Regions from separate parts of the Paenibacillus sp. FSL H8-0282 genome, predicted to be linked through region 1. Evidence: riboswitches for the same ligand, from Rfam matches in the RefSeq annotation. Region 1 holds a riboswitch; each other region holds the start of a gene.
The links. Region 1 has a riboswitch for cyclic di-GMP ahead of NST94_RS10185 (DUF6612 family protein). Riboswitches for the same ligand answer to the same signal wherever they lie in the genome.

Region 1 (3,284 bases):
CATTCTTCCTGCATGGAATAGCTGTAAAATAGCCTTTGTTCCATTTCGTTTAATAGTAGATGCTAATCGGCTGAGGCTAGGAATAAATTCATCGGAGGAAACACTAAGTTCACCTTCCCATCCTTTTCCACCCTCTTGTACATTTGCTGCCGCAGTGATGACCGCACCTACTTCGCCCGTTCTTAGCGAATAGTATTTCAATTCATCTTGTGTTACTACACCGTCATAAAAGCTCATTCGCGTGGTCATTGGAGCCATAACCACTCGGTTTTTTAATGTCAGCCCTCTGCGAAAAGTTAATGCTGTGTCTAGTGCTATCATCTTTTTCCCAACTTTCATTAAATTATATTTAGATAAATTATTATATACATGCGCATACATATAAATTACAGCAATGATTTATTCTTGTCAACTAATAAAGAACTGCTGTTGGATACAACAAAAAGCGCTGTTCCGCTGAACAGCGCTTTTCGCTCGTTATGAATCGTCCTTATTATTCTAGTTCGGCCGGTTTTACAATGGCTGCACCTTTATTATTTTTGGAATATTTAGCTTCGATTTTCGTGGTGTATGTATCTTTGGCTCCATCACTTACCAGCACATAACTCAGATCGACTATCAGCTTTTCCGTTTGCCAGGTCTTAGTATTGACGAATAATTTCCACGTTACGCTTTTGGGTTGAACTGTCTCTCCATCCCAGAGGTTCTCCTGGTCATAGAGTTTGATTATCCCCTTAGCTGCTGTCGGATCGGTTACCGTGAATTGTAAGACTGTTTGTGCGCCAGCAGTGCTGACTTTCATGGATTTTTTATAACTTTTGACCGAATCAAGCATGGAAACAGGATCGTATTGGCCTTTAGAGTAAAAGGCATCCCATTCCGTTTTCTCCAGTCCAAGCCAATATTGTGCATCAGGATCGATTGGCTCCCCGTCATCGTCGTAACCTTCATCTTCAGATTCATCGATCAGTTCACTTCCGTCTACAAGATAGTAAAACTCCTTGTCATTGGCATATAGACTGTACGATGTTTCTAAAAGACTACTAGCGACAGTGCCTGCTGCGGCAAAATTCGGCAGACGGTTGATATCCAGCTTCAGAGTGTTGGTGTTGCTGATACGCACCCCGCCGCTTTGAATATCCTGTTTTTTGGTCACATCCAGATGGAAATTCTTTATTGCTTTGGAGGCTGCCGTTACTTTGCTGATCATCTGATCCGCGGTTACTACTGTTGAGGTAGCTGCTGACACTACTCCTGGATTAGACATCCATCCGATCGTTCCGGACAGCAATAAAGCACCTACTGCCAAACTAGTACCTATTGTTTTGAAAAAACTGTTCATGTACTTCCCCTTTCGGCCCCTTGCGATAATGTAACGCCGTATAGGTCGAAATAATAAAAGAGCTCAAAATAGACTACATATTCTTAGAGCTATCCTTTATGCTTCATAAGACATCCCTATGGCGGCCTGGCGATCATTTCCTTCTGTCGAAAGGCTTTAGACCCATGGCTTTGTGTCATCATCTTTCGATGATTTTACCTTTAACGCGGACATTCAATTAGTTTTAATAGATTACGGACGCATGTCCCACCGCTAATTTTATCATGGTTATAATTACCTGTAAACGACTTATCTTCCATTCGAATTCGCTATGATACTCAGAAGAAATACTACAATCAAAATGAAAAATGAACGATTACATACGCTTATAAGTCTTATTAATGAGAACAGTAAAGACAGGGGGTGCAGCAAAATGAGTGACCGGGAAATTTTCGAGCTCTATAAAGAACAAGTATATTATTTTTGTTACTACTTAATGAAAAATCAGGCAGATGCGGAGGATATTTCCCAAGAGGTATTTGTAAAAGTTATATTAGCGGATAAGTCGAAGGTAAGAAACTTGAAAGCTTGGATTTTACGAATTGCTTCGAATGAGTGCAACAGTGTGATCAAAAGGCGTAAGACGGGGTGGATGAAAGAAGTACGTAATTATTTACTATCCAGGTCTGAGGAATCAAACCCTGTAGAAAAACGTTTGGATCGACAGGAAACTAAAAAAGAATTACAAGGGTTATACAGTCAGCTTCCCGACAAAATCAGAATGGTAGTAGTCCTTCGTTTTATAAACGAATTGACTGTACCCGAGATCTCTAAAGTTATGAGCATACCCGAAGGAACTGTAAAATCCAGACTGAACAAGGGACTTAAAATACTAAATAGAATGGGTGGAACCCAACTAAAGGAGCTGAATAGTAATGAGTCTGTATATTGAAAAAGATAAACATATTCCCCGACCGGATTATGATTTGATGTGGACTGCCATAGAACAAGAAGCTTATACACGTCAAAGAAATCTGCATGCCTCCCAGAATACTCCTAGGTCTAATAAAAAGGTTATTCCTATCAGTATTGTCTTCTCTTGCCTCTTACTTGTAGCCATTCCTGTATTCGCTAGTATGACGATTAATTGGGATAAAATTGGTGGTCGAAGTGTGAGCAATGCATTAAATAACGGCATCGGTCAACAGTATAATCTTCAAACTTCCAGTTCAGGAGTAACAATGAATTTGAACGGTGTTGTAACTGATGGAGAAAAAATGAAAATGCTGTTATCACTTGATACTAAATCTGATCTATCCAAATATACTGGATTTGCTACAGAGGAAAACATCATGACTAATGAATCCGGTGCCAAGGCAAAGGTATACGGTTATTTAGAATACGATCCTGAAAGCCAGAAACTCATTGGAGTATATGAGACACCTGATACATTAAAGGATGATAAAAAGGACTACAGGTTTGAAGCACGGAATCTCATTTTTTACCGTGATCAGAATATTCCCTTACAATCTAATCATCAAGCAGGGGATACTATCGATACTGGAGTTAAGCAATATCCAAGCATTCAAATCGAATCCGTTCGACAGGTTTCCAATCAAACCATTATCCGTTACAAAGTCGCTGCATCACCATCTGACTTAGGACGGGGTAATCCACATTTGGTAGTTAGTACTGGTGGTCAAAAGAATGAAGCAATTCCAACCATCATGCCTAACGAAGGATCGGATTTATTTATTGAACAGGTTTTCAATATAACTGAATCAGATTGGAAGGAAGCTAGTCTTCATTTTAGTTACATTGAAGAAGCGAAACGATTTTCAGGTACGTGGAAGTTCGATTTTAACGCAGATGGAAAAAAAGCAAGTGAGGCGATTTACACTAAGAAACTGTATAACAGTCCTGAATTTCAAGAAAAGACCGGTATAACCTTAGATCAGCTAGT
Region 2 (3,284 bases), 1.6 Mb from region 1:
CTGGTCAAGTTTATCGTGCTGAATCTGGTAGTGCTCGGAATATCACTGCTGCTAATGCATCTGTTGACAGACAAACTAGGTATTCAAGTCTTGATCTCCAAGGTGCTGGTTACCTTTATCACGGTGATCATCAATTTCTTTGGAAGTCGTAAATGGGTATTTTAAACATTAATTTCAGGCAGAAGGAGTTGCTATGCTTAAAGGCAAGTAGCTTTTTCTGCTTGATTTGTATATAACCATAGAAACAATATACGGAGGCGAATAACATTGCGTAAATTCTCCTATCTACTCATACTGGCTGGGATACTTATCATGTTATATCCGACAGCTAACGAATGGTACAACGACAGGCAGCAGGAGAAGTTATTAGAAACGGCTGAACTAAGCACTGCCGATAGTACTCCCCAGTCAGATCTGAGGAGCAGGTATGCTGAAGTTACTCAGCTGTTAGCAGAGGAATCGGTTCTGGATGCCCAAGCACAGCCCCAACCCCAAGAGACAGAAAAGCCTGAACCGGAGATTGAAGTCGGTGGCAAAGTAATCGCACTAATTGAAATCGATAAGATTGATTTGAAGCTGCCTGTATTAGAAGGGGCTACAAAAGCTAATATGAAACATGCTGCAGCCCATATGAAAGAAACGGCACCCCTTGGAGAGATCGGGAATGCTGCAATCGCGGCGCATCGGGCTCGAACTACGGGTCGTTTGTTTAACAGATTGAATGAGGTTGTTGTGGGGGATGTTATCACGGTAAAGACTAGTGATCAGGTGTTTAACTATGAGGTATACGATATTTCTGTTGTAGATCCGAGTGATGTCTCCGTTCTTGACGGGAATGACAAGGATAAGATTCTTACTCTGATTACATGTGATCCGCTAGTGAATCCAACGCATCGTCTGATTGTTCATGCCAAATTAACAAAAGGAGAATAGTGAATGACAAGAAAACACAAATACCGGGAGATATTTATAAAATAATGGGTAATCTAGTAAATTAGGTCTTGTTCACAACTATAAATATGATAGTATTATACTATGAAAGCTAAACACGATAACGGCAAACCTTCCGAAAGGTAGGGACGCAAAGCTAAAGGGCCTTTTCCCGAAAGGATGGCAGCCAGCTACCGAATGAAGAGGCTTTTTTTGTTTGTTTCAAATGGATTCTATCAATTATATCTAGTAAAGCTAGAACAGATAGAGCTTATACGATAACGGCAAACCTATCGAAAGGTAGGGACGCAAAGCTAAAGGGCCTTCCCGAAAGGATGGCAGCCAGCTACCGAAAGGAGTTTTATCCGTGAAAAAGGTTTATTTTATGCTGGTGGCGTTGTTCGTCCTAATGACTTCAGTTCCGGTAAGTACAGCTCAAGCTGCAAGTGCAGATGCCAGCTGGTTGATTACATCCAAAGTGGCTCAAGGTGTTATTGGTATTAACTATGATATTCCGAAAGATAAAAGAATCAAACTCATGATCACCAAAGATAACAGCAGCTATACATATAACTTGTATGCTTCTGGACAAGCTGAGGACTTCCCTTTGCAACAAGGAAATGGGACTTATAAGGTTTCTGTTCTGGAGAATACAACCGGCAATAAATACAAAGCGTTATATTCCGAAGTAGTAGACGTAACCATGAGTGACTCGAATTCCGTATATTTGGGCTCCGTACAGAATGTGAAATGGAGTTCTTCTGATAAAGCGATTGTCAAAGCTAAACAATTAGTACAAGGCAAAACAACAGACGAAGAGAAAGTTAAAGCGATCTATAACTATGTAGTTGCGAATGTACAATATGATTACTCTCTTGCTAATAGTGTAACTACTGATTATATTCCAAGCATCGATAAGACATTGACTACTAAAAAAGGGATTTGCTATGATTACGCTTCTCTTTTTGCCGCAATGCTGCGGAGTGTAGATGTTCCTGCTAAGTTGGTAATGGGGAATACAAGCTACGTTACGCAATATCATGCCTGGAACGAAGTGTTGCTTAATGGGAAGTGGGTTACCATTGATACTACAGTGGATGCAGGACTTTCAAAGAGTGATAAGAAAACCGATTTAATTAAAGCCTCAAGCAAATATACTGCGGCAAAATACTATTAAGTTCGTCGCTAGAAACATAACTCTATTAAATAAACAACTAGCTTAATTATTTAGCTAGTTGTTTATTTTTATATTAGGGGTTGCTTTTCTATTAATAGTTGGGGTATTATAGGTAAGCGTTGTTAGACAGCGTACAGGCGATACAGACGAGGCTGATAAAAAGCTTCGAAAAATAAAACTTGCATTTCTGAAAACAACATGATATATTATAAGAGTTGCTGCTGAGACATTAAATGGCGCCAACGAGAACTTGATCTTTGAAAACTGAACAACGAGTGAGTAGGAAATCACGTAAGTGAAATCCAAAACTAGAGAATTAATTTTCTCGTCAGATGTTTCAAAATGAGCATATCGCTCTTTTCAATACTAATTGGAGAGTTTGATCCTGGCTCAGGACGAACGCTGGCGGCGTGCCTAATACATGCAAGTCGAGCGGAGTCACTTTGAAAGCTTGCTTTCAAAGTGACTTAGCGGCGGACGGGTGAGTAACACGTAGGCAACCTGCCCTTCAGACTGGGATAACTACCGGAAACGGTAGCTAATACCGGATAATTTCTTTTTTCTCCTGAGAGAAGAATGAAAGACGGAGCAATCTGTCACTGAGGGATGGGCCTGCGGCGCATTAGCTAGTTGGTGGGGTAACGGCCCACCAAGGCGACGATGCGTAGCCGACCTGAGAGGGTGAACGGCCACACTGGGACTGAGACACGGCCCAGACTCCTACGGGAGGCAGCAGTAGGGAATCTTCCGCAATGGGCGAAAGCCTGACGGAGCAACGCCGCGTGAGTGATGAAGGTTTTCGGATCGTAAAGCTCTGTTGCCAGGGAAGAACGTCCGGTAGAGTAACTGCTACCGGAGTGACGGTACCTGAGAAGAAAGCCCCGGCTAACTACGTGCCAGCAGCCGCGGTAATACGTAGGGGGCAAGCGTTGTCCGGAATTATTGGGCGTAAAGCGCGCGCAGGCGGCTATTTAAGTCTGGTGTTTAAACCTTGGGCTCAACCTGAGGTCGCACTGGAAACTGGGTGGCTTGAGTACAGAAGAGGAAAGTGGAATTCCACGTGTAGCGGTGAAATGCGTAGATATGTGGAGGAACACCAGTGGCGAAGGCGACTTTCTGGGCTGTAACTGACGCTGAGGCGCGAAAGCGTGGGGAGCAAACAGGATTAGATACCCTG
Region 3 (3,284 bases), 1.2 Mb from region 1:
TCCGTAGGAAAGCTAGCTTCGAAAGCATATGCTATCCTCGGATTTCTACCGCTAGAAGCGGTTCAATAAGGAAATCTGAGGATAACAGCGATCGGAAGTCCAAAATCCCTTGGAGTGGTTTCTACCTAACAAATTTTTTTAGTGCATCCGCTCGAAATAAGGCTAAGTGGAAGCTGACGTTTTGATAACAATTCAAATATGCTCGATTTCCATAATTCAAGGAGGGTTCATTCTATGAAAATGGTACTTCTATCAGGCGGTTCAGGTAAACGGTTATGGCCGTTGTCCAACGACTCACGTTCAAAGCAATTTCTAAAGGTACTTGAAAGCCCTCAAGGTGAACCAGAATCCATGGTACAACGTGTCTGGAGACAGTTGGAGGAAGCAGGGATGGCAGAATCATCTTATCTGGCCACCGGCCGCGGCCAAGTAGAAATGATACAAAGCCAACTGGGAAGTCATGTGCCGATTATCGTTGAACCGGAGCGTCGGGATACTTTTCCGGCTATCGCCTTAACAGCTACCTATCTTTATTCAGTGGCAGGTGTTTCTCCAGCGGAGACGGTAGCAATATTGCCTGTTGACCCTTATGTAGAAGCATCCTTTTTCGATACCATAGCTATGCTTGAGGAGACCATGCTGGAAAGTGGAGCAAATCTGGCTCTAATGGGTGTTGTTCCTGAACATGCCTCAGAGAAATACGGATATATTATTCCTACCACCGAAGAGGCGGGGGAAAATGGTTTTATGAAGGTGAGTCACTTTCAAGAGAAACCAGACCGCATACAAGCAGAACAGCTCATCGAACAAAATGCCTTGTGGAATTGCGGAGTGTTTGCCTTCCGCTTAGGGTACTTGTTAGATATTTTGCAGCGTAAAGGGTTGCCTTTAGGATATGAAGAATTGCAGAAGCAGTATAAGCTATTGTCTTCCATCAGCTTTGATTATGAAGTGGTGGAGAAAGAAAAACATATTGTGGTGCAGCCGTATGATGGATTCTGGAAGGATCTTGGAACGTGGAATACGCTGACAGAGGAAATGAGCAGCAAGCATGTAGGAAAAGGTTTTGTGACGGCGGATTCTGAGGGGACTTGCTTGATTAATGAGCTGGACATTCCGATTACGGTAATTGGTGCGAAGGATCTGATCATTGCGGCTAGCCCGGATGGGATTCTAGTTACCCATAAAGCTGAGAGCCCACGGATTAAAGAAGTGCTGAAGACCTTTGAACAAAGACCGATGTACGAGGAACGCCGTTGGGGTCATTACAAAGTTATTGATTATGTGAAATATGATGAAGGCAATGAAGTGCTGACCAAACGGATTTTTATATCCGAGGGGAATAATATCAGCTATCAATTACATCGCAAGCGTAGTGAAATTTGGACAATCGTCAGCGGCGAAGCAAGTATTGTGCTGAATGAGAAAAAACATAATGTGAAGGCTGGGGACGTGGTACGTATACCGGAAGGAACGAAGCACGCGATCCTTGCTTTGACGGATGTTGAGTTTATAGAGGTACAGACGGGGTCTGAATTAGTAGAAGAAGATAACATACGTATTACTTTAGACTGGAATGATATAGAACTACAACAATTCATTTCATAGGTCTAACCTATCTATTTAACCAATTCAAAATTTCTTGAAACAGGTAAATTGACTCAATTATCAAAAAAAGTCATAAAAACACTAAATATATCATTAATTGTCGTCGATACTTACGGTAAGAGAGATTATTTCTCTTAAATTGAAAAGGCAAACCTATCGAAAGGTAGGGACGCAAAGCTATAGGGCCTTCGAAAGAGTGGCAGCCTGGCTACCGAAAGGGAGATTATTTTGAAAGCTTACCGTACGTATCGATTGTTTGGTGCATTTCTGTCACTCGTCCTGTTTCTGACTGCACTTCCGCTTGCTGTTGGAATTTCGCCGTCTGTTGTCATAGCTGCTTCAAATTCTGGAACGCCAGTTACCCCAGGTGCCTCACCTGAAGCCGTAAAGCTGCTTAACTATTTTTACTCGATCTCAGGAAAAGGTATTATTGCCGGTCAACATGACTATTTAGAAAGTCCAGATGAAATTAACAATATGCTGAAGGGAACCAGCGGACAATATGCGGCTCTTCACGGTTATGAAATGGGTGCGATCAGTGGCCAGTCCGAAGCAACGATGGCTTGGCAACGTCAAAATGTGGTGAACAGCGCCATCAACTGGAATAAAGCGGGCGGGATCGTAGCTATGACTTTTCATGCTAACCTGCCGGGCACCTCTTATGACTGGGATAATGTGAAAAAAACACTTAGCCAGAGTGAGTTCGATAGTTACGTTACACCGGGTACCAAGCAATATAACAATCTGATCGCTGAGCTTGATAAGGTGGCCGTCTCTTTAAAAAGCTTGCGCGATGCCAATGTTCCGGTGCTTTGGAGACCCTATCATGAAATGAACGGGAACTGGTTCTGGTGGGGGAAGAAAAATAACTTTTCTAAACTATGGAATATTATGTATGACCGTTTTGTTAACGTTCATAAATTAAATAATTTGTTATGGGTGTGGAGTCCGAATGCTCCCAATGTTTGGTCAGATCCTTATGCGCTAACTTATCCAGGTGCTGATAAAGTAGATATTCTGGCAGCAGATATATACGAAAATGATTACCAGCAAAAATACTATGACAGCTTATTGAGTCTAGCCGCAGGCAAACCGATTGCGATCGGGGAAAATGGTGAAATGCCTAATCTGGAGAAGCTTCAGCAATCGCAAAGTAAATGGACGTATATGATGAGCTGGGGAAAAATGCTTTACGAGAATAACAGTGCAGACACAATCAAAACATTTATGAATAGCAACTATACCCTGACCAGAGATAAATTAAATACTGGTCTGGCACCGACACCTAGCGCCGCACCAGCGCCGGCACCTTCTGAAGAAGAGGGGGAGGCAGCAATTCCTCTCGCGAAGGGGCTTGCAGGAGAGTATTACAACAACATGCAATTGTCGGGAGCAGCAGCTCTTAACAGAACTGATGCAATAATCGATTTCAATTGGCGGCAAGGCTCGCCGGATGCCGCCCTCGGGATTGATCGGTTCTCCATACGTTGGAGCGGTAAAATTAAGTCATTATATAATGAGCAATATACATTTTACACTACCTCAGATGATGGTATCCGTGTCTGGGTGAATGGGGAATCCGTGATTGATAGTTGGACTAAGCAAAGTGGTACTGAGCGTAAGGGCATTATAACGCTGAAGGCTGGCCAGCTATATGATATCAAGGTGGAGTATTA

Region 2: it holds a riboswitch for cyclic di-GMP, as region 1 does, so the genes downstream of both, NST94_RS03210 (transglutaminase-like domain-containing protein) here and NST94_RS10185 (DUF6612 family protein) in region 1, are expected to answer to the same signal.
Region 3: it holds a riboswitch for cyclic di-GMP, as region 1 does, so the genes downstream of both, NST94_RS04810 (glycosyl hydrolase) here and NST94_RS10185 (DUF6612 family protein) in region 1, are expected to answer to the same signal.

What each region holds. Positions count from the first base shown of each region.
Region 1 is NZ_CP150146.1:2,363,371-2,366,654, reverse strand. It holds gene NST94_RS10190 (NADH-dependent flavin oxidoreductase) at 1-339, opposite strand, end outside; gene NST94_RS10185 (DUF6612 family protein) at 494-1,342, opposite strand; cyclic di-GMP riboswitch class I at 1,460-1,551, opposite strand; gene NST94_RS10180 (RNA polymerase sigma factor) at 1,755-2,273, shown strand; gene NST94_RS10175 (DUF4179 domain-containing protein) at 2,257-3,284, shown strand, end outside.
Region 2 is NZ_CP150146.1:733,303-736,586, forward strand. It holds gene NST94_RS03200 (GtrA family protein) at 1-165, shown strand, start outside; gene NST94_RS03205 (class D sortase) at 268-933, shown strand; cyclic di-GMP riboswitch class I at 1,047-1,129, shown strand; cyclic di-GMP riboswitch class I at 1,204-1,284, shown strand; gene NST94_RS03210 (transglutaminase-like domain-containing protein) at 1,298-2,107, shown strand; rRNA gene NST94_RS03215 (16S ribosomal RNA) at 2,475-3,284, shown strand, end outside.
Region 3 is NZ_CP150146.1:1,124,972-1,128,255, forward strand. It holds gene NST94_RS04805 (sugar phosphate nucleotidyltransferase) at 235-1,608, shown strand; cyclic di-GMP riboswitch class I at 1,745-1,824, shown strand; gene NST94_RS04810 (glycosyl hydrolase) at 1,837-3,284, shown strand, end outside.